Regions from separate parts of the Superficieibacter sp. HKU1 genome, predicted to be linked through region 2. Evidence: predicted binding sites of a transcription regulator. Region 2 holds the regulator's gene; each other region holds the start of a gene.
What was found. Region 2 encodes Fur, which represses iron uptake genes when iron is present. Its sites were predicted from a motif close to ATAATAATGAGAACNACTATCAA; they were not measured.
Positions count from the first base shown of each region.

Region 1: a site for Fur is predicted at 4,356-4,378, ahead of bfd (bacterioferritin-associated ferredoxin). Genes of this name have one in related genera too.
Region 3: a site for Fur is predicted at 4,142-4,164, ahead of sufA (Fe-S cluster assembly scaffold SufA). Genes of this name have one in related genera too.

Region 1 is NZ_CP119754.1:502,835-509,176, reverse strand. Features, by position in the region: gene rplB (50S ribosomal protein L2) at 1-817, opposite strand, end outside; gene rplW (50S ribosomal protein L23) at 835-1,137, opposite strand; gene rplD (50S ribosomal protein L4) at 1,134-1,739, opposite strand; gene rplC (50S ribosomal protein L3) at 1,750-2,379, opposite strand; gene rpsJ (30S ribosomal protein S10) at 2,412-2,723, opposite strand; gene P0H77_RS02390 (A24 family peptidase) at 3,109-3,594, shown strand; gene bfr (bacterioferritin) at 3,575-4,054, opposite strand; gene bfd (bacterioferritin-associated ferredoxin) at 4,127-4,321, opposite strand; gene tuf (elongation factor Tu) at 4,494-5,678, opposite strand; gene fusA (elongation factor G) at 5,748-6,342, opposite strand, start outside.
Region 2 is NZ_CP119754.1:1,552,857-1,559,198, reverse strand. Features, by position in the region: gene fldA (flavodoxin FldA) at 1-213, shown strand, start outside; gene fur (ferric iron uptake transcriptional regulator) at 502-954, shown strand; gene P0H77_RS07495 (helix-turn-helix domain-containing protein) at 1,111-1,722, shown strand; gene chiP (chitoporin) at 1,770-3,176, opposite strand; gene glnS (glutamine--tRNA ligase) at 3,735-5,402, opposite strand; gene nagE (PTS N-acetyl glucosamine transporter subunit IIABC) at 5,581-6,342, opposite strand, start outside.
Region 3 is NZ_CP119754.1:2,479,337-2,485,678, forward strand. Features, by position in the region: gene sufS (cysteine desulfurase SufS) at 1-228, opposite strand, end outside; gene sufD (Fe-S cluster assembly protein SufD) at 225-1,499, opposite strand; gene sufC (Fe-S cluster assembly ATPase SufC) at 1,474-2,220, opposite strand; gene sufB (Fe-S cluster assembly protein SufB) at 2,239-3,723, opposite strand; gene sufA (Fe-S cluster assembly scaffold SufA) at 3,726-4,103, opposite strand; gene iraP (anti-adapter protein IraP) at 4,539-4,877, shown strand; gene lpxP (kdo(2)-lipid IV(A) palmitoleoyltransferase) at 4,916-5,836, opposite strand; gene menI (1,4-dihydroxy-2-naphthoyl-CoA hydrolase) at 6,030-6,342, opposite strand, start outside.

The DNA.
Region 1 (6,342 bases), 1.1 Mb from region 2:
TGCTACGGCGACGTACGATGAATTTATCAGTACGCTTGTTGCTGCGGGTCTTCTTACCTTTGGTCTGAACGCCCCACGGAGTTACCGGGTGCTTACCAAAGTTACGACCTTCACCACCACCATGTGGGTGGTCGACTGGGTTCATCGCAGTACCGCGAACGGTAGGACGAACACCACGCCAGCGAGCAGCACCTGCTTTACCCAGAACGCGCAGCATATGCTCAGCATTGCCAACTTCGCCCAGAGTTGCACGGCATTCAGCTTCGACTTTACGCATTTCACCAGAACGCAGACGCAGGGTGACATAAGCACCATCGCGAGCAACGATCTGAACGTAAGTACCAGCGGAACGCGCCAGCTGACCGCCTTTACCTGGTTTCATTTCTACGTTATGAACGGTAGAACCAACCGGGATATTGCGCATCGGCAGGGTGTTACCTGCTTTGATTGCAGCATCAACGCCAGACTGAATCTGGTCGCCAGCTTTCAGGCCTTTAGGGGCCAGGATGTAACGGCGTTCGCCATCTTTGTACAGAACCAGCGCGATATTCGCGGAACGGTTCGGATCGTACTCAAGACGCTCAACAACAGCCGGGATACCATCTTTGTTGCGTTTGAAGTCAACCAGACGATAAGCCTGCTTATGGCCACCACCGATGTGACGAGTGGTGATACGGCCATTGTTGTTACGACCACCGGATTTGCTGTTTTTTTCAACCAGCGGAGCAAAAGGTTTGCCCTTGTGCAGCTCTGGGTTGACCACTTTAACGACGTGGCGACGACCCGGAGATGTCGGTTTACACTTAACAACTGCCATTGTATTACTCCTCCGACTTACTCAGCGCCGCCAACGAAGTCCAGATTCTGGCCTTCTTTCAGGGTGACGTAAGCTTTTTTCCAGTCGCTACGACGACCGATACGCTGTCCGTGACGTTTAACTTTCCCTTTAACTACCAGGGTGTTAACGACTTCGACTTCGACTTCAAACAGTTTCTGCACAGCAGCTTTGATCTCTGCTTTGGTCGCGTCTTTAGCAACTTTGAGAACGATGGTATTGGTTTTTTCCATCGCAGTAGACGCTTTTTCAGAAACGTGCGGTGCACGAAGCACCTTCAGCAAACGTTCTTCACGAATCATGCCAGCATCTCCTCAACTTGCTTAACAGCATCAGCAGTCATTACGACTTTGTCGAAGGCGATCAGGCTAACCGGGTCGATACCAGTTGCATCGCGTACGTCAACCTTGTGCAGGTTGCGCGCAGCCAGGAACAGGTTCTCGTCCAGCTCACCGGTGATGATCAGCACATCTTCCAGAGCCATGTCTTTCAGTTTCTGTGCCAGCAGCTTGGTTTTCGGTGCTTCAACAGAGAACGTCTCGACAACGATCAGACGATCCTGACGTACCAGTTCGGACAGAATGCTTTTCAGCGCGCCGCGGTACATCTTTTTGTTAACTTTTTGACTGTGGTCCTGCGGACGCGCAGCGAAGGTCACGCCACCTGAACGCCAGATCGGGCTCTTGATAGAACCTGAACGCGCACGGCCGGTGCCTTTCTGACGCCACGGCTTTTTGCCGGAACCGGTTACTTCAGCACGAGTCTTCTGAGCACGAGTACCCTGACGAGCACCAGCTGCATAAGCAACAACAACCTGGTGAACCAGCGCTTCGTTGAAATCACGACCGAAGGTAGTTTCGGAAACAGTCAGCGCGCTCTGCGCGTCTTTCAATACTAATTCCATTGCTATCCCCTTACGCCTTCACAGCTGGTTTAACGATCAGGTCGCAACCGGTTGCACCCGGAACACCACCTTTAACCAGCAGCAGGTTGCGCTCAGCGTCAACACGTACTACGTCCAGGCTCTGAACGGTTACACGTTCGTTACCCAGCTGACCTGCCATTTTCTTGCCTTTGAACACTTTGCCCGGAGTCTGGTTCTGACCGATAGAACCCGGAACGCGGTGAGACAAGGAGTTACCGTGAGTCGCGTCCTGGGTACGGAAGTTCCAGCGCTTAACGGTACCTGCGAAACCTTTACCTTTAGAGGTACCGGTTACGTCAACTTTTTTAACGTCAGCAAACAGTTCAACGCTAATGTTCTGACCAACGGTGTATTCTTCACCATCTGCCAGACGGAATTCCCACAGGCCGCGGCCAGCTTCAACGCCAGCTTTAGCAAAGTGGCCAGCTTCCGGCTTGGTTACACGGTTAGCTTTTTTAGCACCAGTGGTAACCTGAACAGCGCGATAGCCATCGTTAGCCAGATCTTTGATCTGAGTAACGCGGTTTGCTTCAACTTCGATAACGGTTACTGGGATAGAGACGCCATCTTCAGTGAAGATGCGGGTCATGCCCACTTTTTTACCGACTAAACCAATCATTGTATCAACCTCTCAATCGCTTGATGACCTGATTAACCCAGGCTGATCTGCACGTCAACACCGGCAGCCAGATCCAGACGCATCAGAGCATCAACGGTTTTTTCAGTTGGCTCAACGATGTCAACCAGACGCTTGTGAGTGCGGATCTCGTACTGATCGCGCGCGTCTTTGTTAACGTGCGGGGAGATCAGAACGGTGAAACGCTCTTTGCGGGTCGGCAGCGGGATCGGACCACGAACCTGCGCACCAGTGCGCTTGGCAGTCTCGACGATTTCCGCGGTTGATTGATCGATCAGACGATGATCAAACGCTTTAAGGCGGATACGGATTCTTTGGTTCTGCATGAGACCAGAAGCTCCAGTTATTTATAGACGAAAATAATTACTCCTCACACCCATTACGATTGATGGGGGAGTGTAATCGTTCTTACGTAGCTCCCCAATTGGGAGCATTGTTGGCAACAAAATGCGTTACCGGGGTTCATATCGAACCAGCCGTCAATTACGACAAGCCCGCGCATTATACGTAAATCTGGTGTCGACGCAAGTGATGTTTAGAAAACAAGCAGATTAATTATGTTTTCAGGCGCAACGTCGCAACTATTGATGCAATTGCATCCGGCATCGTAGGTTGTTCTGAAGACGCCACGCAATTATCTATTTTCTGGGTGGTGAACTGATTTCTTATCCCTGAGACTGACGTCACGTCAGGGAACAAAGGCTGCAACGGATGGCATGTACTATTGGGTTTATCATCGTCTACATCGCACTGTCGTTTGCTTTGGCTATCGTCGATATACGCCAGGGACTGCTTCCTGATGCCCTCACCTGCCCTCTGTTATGGTGTGGGCTACTGTGGCATTTACTCTGCCAACCACAAGAATTAGCCAATGCCGTCTGGGGAGCAATCGCAGGCTATGCAGGATTCGCGCTTATTTACTGGGGCTACTGCGCTGTACGACGGCGGGAGGGGCTGGGCTATGGTGACGTAAAGTTTCTTGCGGCGTTAGGGGCATGGCACGGCTGGCAAAACTTATCTTATCTGGTTTTACTTTCTTCCCTTATGGCCTGCACGTTTCTTGTCGTCTACGGTCTGCGCTCCGGTAAATGGCAGGCAATAAAAAACCCGCTGCCCTTCGGCCCTTATATGGCCGCAGCGGGTTTAATCGCCGGCTGGCAGACGTTTTATCTGCCGACTATTTTGCTTCGACTCTGATTTGCGATTGAATGTAGTTCTGCAAACCGATTTTGCCGATCAGATCCAGCTCGGTTTCCAGCCAGTCAATGTGCCCTTCTTCATCGGCAAGGATTTCGATCATCATGTCGCGGCTTACGTAATCATGAACGCTATCGGCATACGCGATCGCTTCACGCAGATCCTGTGCGCCTTCAAGCTCGAGACGTAAATCCGATTGCAGCATTTCTTCGACATCTTCACCAATCCCTAACTTGCCGAGATCCTGAAGATTGGGGATACCCTCGAGAAACAAAATACGCTCGATATACTTATCGGCGTGCTTCATTTCATCAATGGATTCATGGTACTCAACATCATTGAGGCGCATCAGGCCCCAGTTTTTAAACATTCTCGCATGGAGAAAGTACTGATTGATTGCGACAAGCTCATTTCCCAATAATTTATTGAGATAACTTATGATTCTAACATCACCTTTCATTATATAGTCCCTCCGCTTCCACTTATTGAAGCGTAGATGGGGCTACCGGGATGTCAAAAAAAAGTTTGGGCTTCAGGCAATCTCTTTGTATTCCGGGATCTGGGTCAATTCATCCTGCATTATTTCTCGCGCTGCGCGGATGCATTTCCCACACTGATTCCCTACCGGAATAAATTTACGTAGCTGTTGAAAGGACTGGGGGTGAAACTGACGTACCGCCTGGCGGATTTTTTTATCACTGACACCATTACACAAACAAACGTACATGATCACTCCCGTTCAATTTATGCGCAAAGTGTAAATGAGAATAGTTATGATTACAATAGCTATAATAACAAGAGAGAATGCACGAGTGCACAGAGTTGAAACTATTTATGACATGCAAAATAAAAAACAAAAAGGACGCCGAGGCGTCCTTTTTTTTATTCAAAGCTAAATATTAGCCCAGAACTTTAGCAACAACGCCCGCGCCAACGGTACGGCCGCCTTCACGGATTGCGAAACGCAGACCGTCGTCCATCGCGATCGGGTGGATCAGGGTAACAACCATTTTGATGTTGTCGCCCGGCATTACCATCTCTACGCCTTCCGGCAGTTCGATGGTGCCAGTCACGTCAGTTGTACGGAAGTAGAACTGCGGACGGTAGCCTTTGAAGAACGGAGTATGACGGCCGCCTTCATCTTTGGACAGGATGTACACTTCTGATTCGAACTTGGTGTGCGGCTTGATTGAACCCGGCTTAGCCAGAACCTGGCCACGCTGGATTTCTTCACGCTTGATACCACGCAGCAGAACACCACAGTTCTCGCCTGCACGACCTTCGTCCAGCAGTTTGCGGAACATTTCAACGCCGGTACAGGTGGATTTCGCAGTATCTTTGATACCCACGATTTCAACTTCTTCACCCACTTTGATGATACCGCGCTCTACACGACCGGTAACAACGGTACCACGGCCGGAGATGGAGAATACGTCTTCGATCGGCAGCAGGAACGGCTTGTCAATCGCACGCTCTGGTTCCGGGATGTAAGAATCCAGGTAGCCAGCCAGTTCGATGATTTTTTCTTCCCACTCTGCTTCGCCTTCCAGCGCTTTCAGAGCAGAACCACGAACGATCGGCGTGTCGTCGCCCGGGAAGTCGTACTGGGACAGAAGTTCACGAACTTCCATTTCTACCAGTTCCAGCAGCTCTTCGTCATCAACCATGTCGCATTTGTTCAGGAACACGATGATGTACGGAACGCCTACCTGACGACCCAGCAGGATGTGCTCACGGGTCTGCGGCATCGGGCCGTCAGTCGCAGCAACAACCAGGATCGCGCCGTCCATCTGCGCAGCACCGGTGATCATGTTTTTAACATAGTCGGCGTGGCCCGGGCAGTCTACGTGCGCGTAGTGGCGAGTCGGGGTGTCATATTCAACGTGAGAAGTGTTGATGGTGATACCACGAGCTTTTTCTTCCGGTGCGTTATCGATCTGGTCGAATGCGCGAGCAGCACCGCCGTAGGTTTTCGCCAGTACGGTAGTGATTGCAGCGGTCAGAGTAGTTTTACCATGGTCAACGTGGCCGATAGTACCGACGTTGACGTGCGGTTTTGTACGTTCAAATTTTTCTTTAGACACGGCTATATTCCTTACTATAGCGCCCCCTCATTGAGGGGGCACGGGACATTGGTTTTTTAACCCCGGGGCTTATTTACCACGGGCTTCGATTACGGCCTGAGCAACGTTGTTCGGCGCATCATCATACTTCAGGAATTCCATGGTGTATGATGCACGACCTTTGGTCAGAGAACGCAGCTGAGTTGCATATCCGAACATTTCAGACAGCGGCACTTCAGCATGGATCTTAACGCCAGTTACTTCAGATTCCTGACCACGCAGCATACCACGACGACGGCTAAGGTCACCGATGACGTCACCAGTGTTCTCTTCCGGCGTTTCTACTTCAACCTTCATGATCGGCTCAAGCAGAACAGGTTTCGCTTTCTTAAAGCCATCTTTAAAGGCGATAGAAGCGGCCAGTTTAAACGCCAGCTCAGAGGAGTCAACGTCATGGTAAGAACCGAAGTGCAGACGCACACCGAGGTCAACTACCGGGTAGCCAGCCAGCGGACCAGATTTAAGCTGTTCCTGGATGCCTTTATCAACGGCCGGGATGTATTCACCAGGAATTACACCGCCTTTGATGTCGTTGACGAACTCGTAGCCTTTCGGGTTTGAACCCGGCTCCAGCGGGTACATGTCGATAACAACATGACCATACTGACCGCGACCACCAGACTGC
Region 2 (6,342 bases):
GATATCATTGAACCGCGCGGCGCAACGATTGTGGGTCACTGGCCAACGGCAGGTTATCACTTTGAAGCGTCAAAAGGCCTGGTTGATGACGATCACTTTGTCGGCCTGGCCATTGACGAAGACCGTCAGCCTGAACTGACCGCAGAGCGCGTAGAGCAGTGGGTGAAGCAGATCTCTGACGAACTGCACCTGAGCGATATCATCAACGCCTGATGCTGATATGACGCGACCTTCCGGTGGCGTCATACTGATAGATATAAGCAATCAAAATAATTGCTACAATTTTTTAACTTTTCAGTACACATCTGTACAATAGCCACTGATTTAACGAGGTCAGCACCGTTTTACGGGCCGCCCTCGCTTTAAACGCTAACTTTGTCTGATACTTGCAGTTTTCAATCAGGCATGGCAGTTCTATAATGAGAGGCATTATGAGCGATGCACTCTCTGTAAATACTTCCCTGTGGGGAGTGAATCTTATAGCAACAGGACAGATTCCGCATGACTGACAATAATACCGCATTAAAGAAAGCAGGCCTGAAAGTCACGCTTCCCCGGTTGAAAATCCTGGAAGTGCTTCAGGGACCTGACAATCATCATGTCAGCGCGGAAGATTTATACAAACGCCTCATTGACATGGGCGAAGAGATTGGCCTCGCCACCGTCTACCGCGTTCTGAACCAGTTTGACGATGCTGGCATTGTTACCCGCCACAATTTTGAGGGCGGAAAGTCCGTTTTCGAACTGACCCAGCAGCATCACCACGATCACCTGATTTGCCTCGACTGCGGCAAAGTGATTGAGTTCAGCGATGACTCAATTGAGTCCCGTCAGCGTGAGATAGCCGCTAAACACGGTATTCGTCTCACTAACCATAGCCTTTATCTGTATGGTCATTGCGCTGAAGGCGACTGCCGTGAAGACGATAACGCCCATGAAGGCGTGAGCAAGTAACCGCATCACAAGCCAGCCTCCCCGGCTGGCTTTTTTTTATTCCCCGCCCTGCCCGTATATTCAGATTTCATCAATACTTTTTATATCTGCGGTTGGCTAGTATGCCCGCTTTCAGGCGTTACGCCTGTAGACCATGAAGTTGACAAGGATCGCGTCATGCCGCAATACGCCCCCCACCAGAAGGCGCTTGCCCATATTCTGACTATTTTCGATGATGGCGCTAACAAACGTCGTTTACCGCGTTACAACCACCTGACCTTTCAGACAGATAAGATTTGTTTGATCTATTACGGTGATTATTCGCTGTTGCGCCGCCGTGATGAGCTGCTGATGACCCGCTCACAGGCTCCCGGCATCGTCGGTCTGATCCTGCCCGGTACGGCGCAACAGTTTGTCACCATTCGCGCAGAGAGTGATTGTGACTATCAACTGGTCAGCCATGATGCTTTCTTTACTCAGATTGCGCAGCAGCAGGCCCACCAGCAGATGTATACCCTCTTGCTGACGCAGATTACGTGGCAATACCAGCGGGAAGAATGGCTGTTTGGTTACAATAGTCTGGTGACGGTCCAGGGGGCAATTTTGCTTCTTGATCGGCTTGAACCAACGATCCGCGCCGGTACGAATGTGGCCGATTTCGTGGTTAAGTCGACGAACTTATCGCGGAGTATCGTCATGAAATCAATGGCCTTTTTGCGCCAGCAAAACGCGATTGAAATTAATAAAGGCAAGCTTATTCGAATCAACTATCTTCCTGATATTCGTTAAAAAACCCGGCTCGCTTGCGCGGCCGGGTTGGAAGACGGCTGTCTGCATCAGAAGATAGTAAATGGCGCGATAACCATAAATTTCACATCGCGCTCATCCTGGAAGATGTTGCCGTATCCGCCACCGTAACTCGGGATGTCAGAGTGGTTGTCATACTCGGTGAAGTGAAGTTTAAACATCGTTCCTTTCGCCCGGCCATCCTGAAGGGTATAAACCGCATCCAGACTGTATGAAGACTCTTCAATGGTTCTGTCTTTGTCATAATAAGCGTCCGGGTTGAGCTGCCAGGTTGATGGTTTCGCATCCCAGGCATACACATACGAAGCGCCGACGTTCCAGCCTGGCAGATCCCAGTTTTTCAAATCATACATTGCGCCAAAGAAAACGGCCTTTTCGCCATTGGCGTTAAAGTCAGAACGGTTATCCCACCAGATATCAAGACGTCCGTTTGAGGAAGCGTAGGTTGGCGTCATACGTTGCAGGAAATACCCTTGCTGGCCATCCGCTTTAACCCACGTGCCTTCCAGACGCAGATCGACGACCTCTGCCGCTTTATAGCCGAACGTCAGTGCCTGTAGCCAGGCAGTGCCATCGTAAATATCGTTGCTGCCACGATCGTCAACTTTGTCGCGAGCGCCATAGAATTGATAGCTGGTGGTTAATGGTGCACCAGCCACATCGAATTGATAGCTGGCTTTCGCAAAGTATTGATCGATGTAACCTTCTGCCTGACCAAAAGCGGCTTCGAGCACCAGTTTATTTTTGAAATCGTACTTAGCGCCAATGGAGTGCAGGTAATCGACATGGGTCTTCTGATCGTTTTGGTAAAAATGATCCATTTCGATGTGCCAGGGCGATTTGTATTCGTTGGTCCACATATATGAGAAGCTCAACGCGCCCGCATCACCGTAGTCGAAATTCGCACCGGCCTCAGCGCCCTGATAGGTTCCCGGCATAAAGCTCCAGTGCGGGGCCAGCAAAGTTTGCCCGGTTGGCTGAATATAGCCGGCACGCGCCCAGGCGGGTCCATATTTGAATTTTGCCGCTGCTTTATACAGACTTATGCCGCTTTTATCGCCGGACCAGTCTTCATCATAGGCTTTGTTGCTTTTAGAAAAGGCAATTTCGTTCGGGTGCGCGCTGTCGCCATTTTCAGCCATTTCAATCGCCGTAAAGGCAGCAATATCAAGGCCAAACATGTCGGCGGCATAGCCGGACTGGAAATCAAGATTTGCGTTCCAGGTGGCATGAGAAAGGTTAACTTTGTACTTGTCATCATCAGTGACATCTTTACGGTCACGTTCACGCTGCCAGTAATAGATACCGCCTGTGAGGGTTGAATCGTCGAAAAATCCTTCGGCTCTGGCCTGCGGGGAAGCCATCAAACCAGACATTGCTGTGACGCCGGCAATAGCCAGCGCCAGCGTACTACGTTTGCCACTGAACGTACGCATGGGGTGATCCTCTTTGACTTTTAAAAACGCCGACTAATACGGCGATAAAAATAAAATTAAAAAGTAGCCAGCTATAAAAGTGACTGATTACTGCAAGCCAGAATATTTTTCGCGACGCGAATTATCAATCCTTTTTAGCGGGGAAAATGCAGGAGTATGACGAAGCGCACATAATTAATCGTACTTTGTAACAATTTCAGGGGCAAAAATGAGAGCAGCACAGCGGCGCTAATCCTGATTAAACAGCGAATTAGCGCTGATATTATTGATGATGAGAGTAACCGGATGAAAGGGGCTGTAAGCATTAATTCGCAACGCGAATATATTTAGCGAGGTGATTATTTTATTGAGAGTGAAAATAAAAAAACGCCGCAGAGCGCGGCGTTCAGACTGCTGACAAACGTGATACCGAGGATTGATGCCTGGCGGCGCTGCGCTTGCACAGGCCTGCGGGTTGCAATAATCCATTGATATTGCCAGGCCGGGTAAGGCGAAGCCGCCACCCGGCAAAACGACATCACCGAGGCTGACACGGTCGCCAGCCATCTTAACCGCCGATCACTCGCCGATCTTAGCCCACGTATCGCGCAGCCCCACGGTGCGGTTAAACACCAGCTTGTCTGCGGTTGCGTAGCGGCTATCAAGGCAGAAATAACCTTCGCGTTCGAACTGATACGCCTTTCCTGCTTCAGCCGCTTTCAGTGATGGCTCGGCAAATCCCTGTTTGATAACCAGTGACTCCGGGTTAATTACCGTCAGGAAATCGTCCGCCGCACCTGGGTTTGGTACGCTGAATAAACGGTCATACAGGCGAATTTCAACCGGCAGCGCGTGGGTGGCGCTTACCCAGTGAATAACCCCTTTTACCTTACGGCCATCAGCCGGATCTTTGCTCAGCGTGTCGGCATCGTAAGAACAGAAGATGGTCGTAATGTTTCCGTCCGCGTCTTTTTCCACGTGCTCAGCTTTGATCACATACGCATTACGCAGGCGCACTTCTTTACCCAGCACCAGGCGCTTGTACTGCTTGTTGGCCTCTTCGCGGAAATCTGCGCGATCGATCCAGATCTCACCGCTGAACGGCACGTCACGGCTGCCCATTTCCGGCTTGTTCGGATGGTTTGGCATGGTGACCATTTCGCTCTCACCCTGCGGGTAGTTTTCGATGACCAGTTTAACCGGATCGATAACGGCCATGGCGCGCGGTGCGTTCTCGTTGAGATCTTCGCGAATGCAGGATTCCAGCGAGGCCATTTCAATGGTGTTGTCCTGCTTGGTCACGCCGATGCGCTTGCAGAATTCACGGATAGACGCTGCAGTGTAGCCGCGGCGACGCAGGCCAGAGATGGTCGGCATACGCGGATCGTCCCAGCCCTCTACGTGCTTGTCAGTAACCAGCAGGTTCAGCTTACGCTTCGACATCACGGTATATTCCAGATTCAGGCGCGAAAATTCGTACTGCCGCGGGTGAACCGGAATGGTGATGTTGTCCAGCACCCAATCATACAGGCGACGGTTGTCCTGGAATTCCAGCGTACACAACGAGTGGGTAATACCTTCCAGCGCATCGCTGATGCAGTGGGTGAAGTCGTACATCGGGTAGATGCACCACTTGCTGCCGGTCTGGTGGTGATCGGCAAATTTAATGCGATAAATAACCGGATCGCGCATCACGATAAAGGGGGATGCCATATCGATTTTGGCACGCAGGCAGGCTTTACCTTCCTCAAAACCACCGCTGCGCATTTTTTCAAACAGCGCCAGGTTCTCTTCCACGCTGCGATCGCGATACGGGCTGTTTTTGCCCGGTGCTTTCAGCGTGCCGCGGTACTCACGGATTTCATCAGGCGAGAGTTCATCAACGTACGCCAGACCTTTATTAATCAGCTCGATCGCATACTGGTGCAGCTGGTCAAAATAGTTTGAGGAGTAGCGAATATCGCCCGACCAGTGAAAACCCAACCACTGTACGTCGTTTTTAATCGACTCAACGTATTCGATGTCTTCTTTCGCCGGGTTGGTGTCATCGAAACGCAGGTTGCACTGCCCCTGATAATCCTGGGCGATGCCAAAATTCAGGCAAATCGATTTTGCATGGCCAATATGCAGGTAGCCGTTCGGCTCCGGGGGAAAACGGGTATGCACGGTAGTATGCTTACCACTGGTCAGATCTTCATCAATGATCTGACGAATAAAGTTAGTCGGGCGGGCTTCTGCCTCACTCATCCTGGATTCCTCAACGCGTAAATAACAGATAACGGCGTATGATCTTATAAGCCAGTGCCGGAGACAACCATTAGTTGCGGAAATTACGGTACGAATGAGCATTATGGGGATGAACTGTGCAAAAAAAAGCGGCGGAGGTTGCCTCCGCCGCTTCTGTGATCACGATGATGTGGTCAGATTATTTGCTTTTGATCTCATACAGCGGCGTCTGCCCGGCGACGACATGGCCCGTCGCCTGAAGCACCAGCGCGCTATAATCATCACTGTTGCTGCATACCACCGGGCTAATCATCGAACGCGCGTTGGCGTTGAGGAAGTCCAGGTCCAGTTCGAGAATCGGCTGTCCGGCCACCACTTTCGCGCCCTCTTCTACCAGACGCGTAAAGCCCTTGCCGCCTAGCGCCACGGTATCAATACCCATATGGACCACAATTTCCGCGCCGTTTTCGGTTTCCAGGCAGAACGCATGGTTGGTATTGAAGATTTTAACAACCGTCCCCGCTGCCGGAGCAACGACGGTTTTGTCGGTCGGTTTTACGGCCACGCCGTCGCCGACCGCTTTACTGGCGAAAGCTTCATCAGGCACCGCGTCCAGCGCAACAATTTCACCGGTTATTGGCGAAACCAGTTCAGCAATCACTCTGACATTCGGTACGGCCTGTGGCTTCGCCGCGACAGGAGCAGCCGCCACCGGTGAGACAGAACCCGCCGCCGCCGGTACCGGGCCACGCGCGACGACACGTTTCATCACGTCACCGATGGATTCCGCTTTCGCTCCCACGATAACCTGAATAGTTTGTTTGTTCAGTTTCACCACCCCAGACGCGCCGAGGCGTTTGCACATGGCATCGTTCACCAGCGCAGAATCCGCCACGCTCAGACGCAGACGCGTAATACAGGCGTCAATGGCTTTCAGGTTATCTGTACCGCCAACCGCAGC
Region 3 (6,342 bases), 930 kb from region 2:
TGCCTTAAGCCGTACCTCCTCCATACGCTGTGTAGCTTCCGCGCTGAGCGTGTGAATGCCACGATGCACCGCCGCATAGCCGTGGCGGTAGAATTCACTTTCGGCGTCAATGACCTGGCTGGGTTTTTGTGCGCTGGCCGCGCTGTCCAGATACGCCAGCGTCTGACCGTTAACTTCACGCGACAGTACCGGGAAATCTTCCCGCACCCGCTGAACGGAAAATGTCATGCTTTGCCCCCAGGAAGACGCTGACCGATACGGGCCAGCACCTGTTGTTTTAGCGCTTCGTCGCTAATGGCTTCCGTCAGTTCAGCGGCAAAGGCATAGATAATCATCTGCTGTGCGGCCTGTTCATTAATGCCGCGCGAGCGTAAATAAAACAGTTGCTCATCGTCGATACGCCCAATCGTGGCCCCGTGGCTACACTTGACGTCATCGGCATAGATTTCCAGCTGTGGTTTGGTATCCACTTCTGACAGACGCCCCAACAGCAAGTTATTGTTGGTCATCTGACCGTCAGTTTTGATCGCATGTTGCGCCACGTTAATCAGACCGTTAAACACCGCGCGGCCTTTGTCATTAACAATAGTTTTATGCAACTGACGACTGTTACAGTAACCCTTGTTGTGTTCAAGCCAGGTACGGCTATCGCAAACCTCAGATTTTACCGGCATGGCCAGGCTGTTCAGGCGCAGCGTGGTATTTTCGCCATTCAGCTGGCTGCTGGTGTTGTGGCGCAATACGGCACTGCCCAGCAAGAAGCTGTGGCTGAAGGCTGCCGCATCCTGGCCGAGAACAATGTCATTATGCGCAAAGTGATAGCTGACCGGGGCTTCAAACGCCAGTTTCATATGATGTAACTGCGCATTCGCCGCGACGTTCATAGTGATCCTGGAGCCGGTAAAATGACGTTCGTCATTCAGGCTGACATAGTGTTCAATCAGCGTCGCCTCAGCGCCTTCAGCCAGTTCAATATGATGGCGGTAATGCGCCGTATTCATCTCTTCGCCAGAGACGCCCCGGGTAATATGCATCAGCAGTAAAGGCTTAGCCGGACGCTGATTGCGGGCGACGCGGATGGTCGTCACGCTGGCGGCCAGGCTTTCCGTCAGATGCAAAAACACCTCCGGCTGGATAGCGGCGGGCAACACAGGGCTTTCCTGACCAATACTAACGTCAAAGCCGCTATTCTCCACGCTGCCGCTCAGCGCTGCGCTAAATTGCCCGTCAATAAACACCAGCCTGAGCGCATCCACCTCCAGCGCCAGCCCGTCACGCTGAGCGGCGGTCACTTCAGAGGAAGGCAGCGTGACGAAGGTGCTGCCCAAAAGCCCATCCAGCGGCGTATATTTCCAGTTTTCATGCTTACGCGTTGGTAAACCAAGACGCAGCATCTGCTGAAGATGCTGTTGCGCCTGCGGGGAACGCTGCGCACCCTGCGCTTCAAAGAGATGATGCCACTGTTGCAGCGCGTTACTGTTGTTCGGTAAGCCAGCCATAGCCCTGCTCCTCCAGCTGTTTGACCAGGGTAAAATCACCCGATTTCACAATCCGTCCCTGATACAGGACGTGGACGTAATCCGGCTTGATATAGTCCAGAATACGCTGGTAGTGAGTGACGATAACAAAGGCCCGCTTGCCGTCACGCAGGGCATTCACCCCCTCTGAAACGATTTTCAGCGCATCGATATCCAGCCCCGAATCAGATTCGTCAAGAATGCACAGTTCCGGCTCCAGTACTGCCATCTGCAGAATGTCATTGCGCTTTTTCTCGCCGCCGGAGAAGCCTACGTTCACCGAGCGGGTCAATAAATCTTCCGGCATCTTCAGTAACTGAATTTTTTCTTCCATCAGATCCTGAAAATCAAAGCGGTCGAGCGTCTCCTGACCACGGTAGGTACGCACCGCATTCAGTGCCGTTTGCAGGAAAAACTGATTGCTGACGCCGGGGATCTCTACCGGATACTGGAAGGCCATAAAAATGCCCTCGCCCGCACGATCTTCCGGTGCCAGCTCCAGCAGATCTTTGCCCTTGAATTCCACGCTGCCGCCGGTGACTTCATAATCTTCACGCCCGGCCAGCGTCGCCGACAGCGTACTTTTACCGGAACCATTGGGTCCCATGATGGCGTGCACTTCCCCTGGCCGAACTTCAAGGTTCAGCCCGCGCAGGATTTCTTTATCTTCTACCGATACCTGTAAATCTTTAATGCTTAACATGGTTGTTCCCTTAGATACTTAACCGACGCTGTGTTCGAGACTAATAGCCAGCAGTTTTTGCGCTTCAACGGCAAATTCCAGCGGCAGTTCAGAGAAGACGTCCTTACAGAACCCGTTGACGATCATCGAGATAGCGTCATCCTCACTGATCCCACGTTGCAGACAGTAAAAAAGCTGATCCTCGCCAATCCGCGAAGTGGTCGCCTCATGCTCGAGCTGAGCACTGTTATTACGGCATTCGACATACGGGAAAGTATGCGCCCCGCTGTCCGGTCCAATGAGCATGGAATCACACTGGGTAAAGTTGCGCGCATTGGTGGCGGTCGGCATGATTTTAACCAGTCCACGGTAGCTGTTCTGGCTGTGTCCGGCAGAAATCCCTTTAGAGATAATGGTCGATTTGGTGTTTTTACCAATATGGATCATCTTAGTGCCGGTATCGGCCTGCTGATGGCCGCTGGTCAGGGCGACGGAGAAAAACTCGCCGATGGAGTTATCACCCCGCAGAATACAGCTTGGGTATTTCCAGGTTATCGCTGACCCCGTCTCGGACTGGGTCCAGGACATTTTACTGTTCTCACCTTCACACAGCGCGCGCTTGGTCACGAAATTCAGGATCCCGCCGGTATGGTTATCGCCAGGGAACCAGTTCTGCACCGTAGAGTATTTCACTTCGGCATCTTTATGGATGATCACTTCGACCACCGCCGCATGAAGCTGATAGCTGTCGCGTACCGGCGCCGAGCAGCCCTCGATATAGCTCACATAGCTACCTTCGTCAGCAACCAGAATAGTCCGCTCAAACTGACCGGTTTTTTCCGCGTTAATACGAAAATAGGTTGAGAGCTCCATCGGACAGGTGACCCCTTTAGGTACGTAGATAAACGTACCGTCCGATGCCACTGCCGCGTTCAGGGCGGCGAAAAAATTATCATTACTCGGGACAACGGTCCCCAGATATTTTTTCACCAGCTCAGCATGATCGTGGATCGCCTCACCAAATGAGCAAAAAATAATGCCCTGCTCGGCCAGTTTTTCGCGGTAGGTGGTCGCGACGGAGACCGAGTCGAAAATAGCATCCACCGCCACTTCACGGCCTTCACGAACCGGTACGCCAAGCTGGTTGAACGCCGCTTCGACTTCATCGGTCAAAAATGACGCCGGGCCGGTTTGCTGTAAGGCACCGGGCTGGGAGGCGCAGGTATCGTCACAGTTGCCGCAGGACGGCGCGGAGTAATAGCTGTAATCCTGATAATTCAGCTTATCGTAATGGGCTTTTAACCAGTGCGGCTCTTCCATTTCAAGCCAGGCCTTATAAGCGCTAAGCCGAAACTCCAGCATCCAGTCGGGCTCGTTACGTTTTGCGGAGATCGCGCGTACGACCTCTTCGCTGATACCGTGGGCCAGCTCATCTGTTTGCAGTTGAGTAAAGAAGCCCTCTTTATAATTCAGCGGGCCGGACCACATTTTGACATCGTCAGTTGCTTCAGTATTACGTGACATAGTTATTCCGCCTGCACCCCAAAACTTTCACCACAGCCACACTCGTGCTGAGCTTTTGGGTTATGAAATTTAAAGATTTGGTTTAAGCCTTCACGGACATAATCGACTTCGGTGCCATCAATAAACGGCATCGCCTGTAAGGGTACCCACAGGCGTGCGCCATCAACCTCAAAAAGAAGATCGTCTTTTTGTGGTTCACTCACCGTATCCAGCACGTAACCGAAGCCTGCGCAGCCGGTCTGCTTTACGCCCAGCCGCAACCCTTGCACGCCAGGCTGTTTGCTGACCAACTGACGAATATGCCCGGCAGCCGCCGAGGTCATCGTCAGACCATGCCAGGCAAACTCATTGGGATCAAAAGTCCCTGCTTGTAAATCCATAGGTCCACCTCACGTTAAGAGACTGAAAAGTTAACACTATGTTAGTGATAATGATTATCACTTCAACCCACTTGCAGTACGGGTATTGTTTATAGCGGCCTTTTCATTGCCCATCCATTAAGCATAGACCCTGACAGTAATCTGATAAAAGGGATTCGGGAGGAATTATCTTGCTGATTTTTATTGCCTTTTACGCTCAACGCATCGTCAGAAACGGGCAATGGAAAAGATGCATAGGCAATACCTATTTTTGAAATCAAAAAAGGCGATTATGCGATGTGGAGTAATAATTTCGTTTTAATATGCGTGCGTGATGGATAAGAAAGTGTAACATTGGCTCGTTGTAAATCATTAGAGCCGTTGTGCCTTTAAATAGTCGCCACCTTTGCAGGGGCAATGTTTGCCGTTAGCATTGATGCTAACAGGGAGAAAAAGATGACCAATATTATTTTAGGCATGATTGCCAAGATATCAAGAATGGACGCGGAAACTAAGCAACTTAGTGCGCGAATTGAAGCCCAGTCTCTTCTCCTCAGCGCCTTTTTGTTGGCCGCAGGAAAGGAAGGAGGCGCGATGGAAATGGTTGATGCGGTTAAAAAAGCCATTAACGCCGCTGTAGAACTGGCCGACAATCCGCTCAAATCAGATGCGGAAATTTTACTTAATGAGTTCAATGACATTCTTTCGATGGCTCAGTTGCTGACGAAAGTAGGTGCTGAACTGGATATTGAGGCAATGAAATCCGTCACGTCCGAGGATAATGACAAGACATGAGGTATCGGGGCCGTTGCCCCGATACACGCTACTCTTGATTAGACGTAAAGCGACGCTTCGCCCGTTGGACGGGTTTTAAACCGGCGATGGATCCACAAATACTGCTCGGGAGCACGTAAAATTTCATGCTCAATCATTTTATTGATGTAGCTTGCCGCTTCATATTCACTCCCGCGCGGAAAATCTTCCATCTTTTGTCCGATATGCAGGGCGTAACCGCGAGCGTTGTCTTTACGTACCATTGAGATCGTCAGCATTTCCGCGCCTGAAAGCCGCGAAATCACGTATGTTCCGTTGGTCGTTGCCGCATTTTCGACTGAGAAGAAAGGCGCGAAGGTGCTGCCTTTGGGACCATAATCCTGATCCGGCGCGAACCACACGGCCTCGCCGCCTTTCAGTGCATTAACCAGTCCCTTCAGATTATGTCTGTCAATCATCGACTTATTGGAGCGCAGACGACCACGCGTTTGCACCCATTCCATGACCGGGCTGTTGTGCGGACGATAGGTGGCCATCATTGGCTGGCAAAGCCCCATGACCCGACCGCCCAGTTCAAGTGACATAAAATGAACGCCAACCACCATAACGCCCTTCTGCTTGCGCTGTGCTTCCAGCAGATAATGATAACCTTCGACATCAAACCATTTGCGCACCCGGCGATCCGACCAGAACCAGGCCATCCCGGTTTCAAGCAGGGCCATTCCCAGCGAGGCAAAATTTTTCTCTATCATCATTTTGCGCTGCTGTGCATTCATGCCCGGAAAACAAAGTTCAATATTGCGGTTGGCAATAGTCGCCCGCCGCTGGAGAAAACGTTGTGACGTGCGGCCCAGTGCAGAGCCAAACCAGAACAAAAAAGGATAAGGAAGCTGGACCAGCAGCCAGAGAATGCCTAAACCAAACCAGGTCAGCCAGTGACGCGGGTGCAGGAATGCGAGTTCAAACGTGGGACGGGCCATATTTTGTCCTTAAGCGGGAGTGATGTAGCGCTTAAAGGAGAAACGAAAGTATTCATTAGTCATTACGCGATACGGTTTTAACTGAGACAATCAGAGGGGAAAACAAATCCGTCGGCGGAGAATATCACAGGCGATTTAAAGTAAAAGGATATTACAGGCGGGCACGCTTCTTTTCAGAAATGTGCCCGAGGCGTTATAGCACGGCGGTGGTGAGCCGGGATGAACAGCATAGCCGTCCCTGCTCATCCACGATCTCAATCTGCCAGACCTGATGTCTGTTGCCGAGGTGTAAGGCTTTGCATATGCCGCGTACCCGGCCGCTTCGCACGGAACGAAGGTGATTGGCATTGACCTCCACGCCAACCACCTTTTGTTCGCCGGCGGTGCACAGGTAGCCCGCCACAGAACCCAATGTCTCGGTCAGTACCACCGACGCACCGCCGTGGAGTAAACCGAATGGCTGATGGGTTCGGCCGTCTACCGGCATCGTGGCTTCCAGACTATCA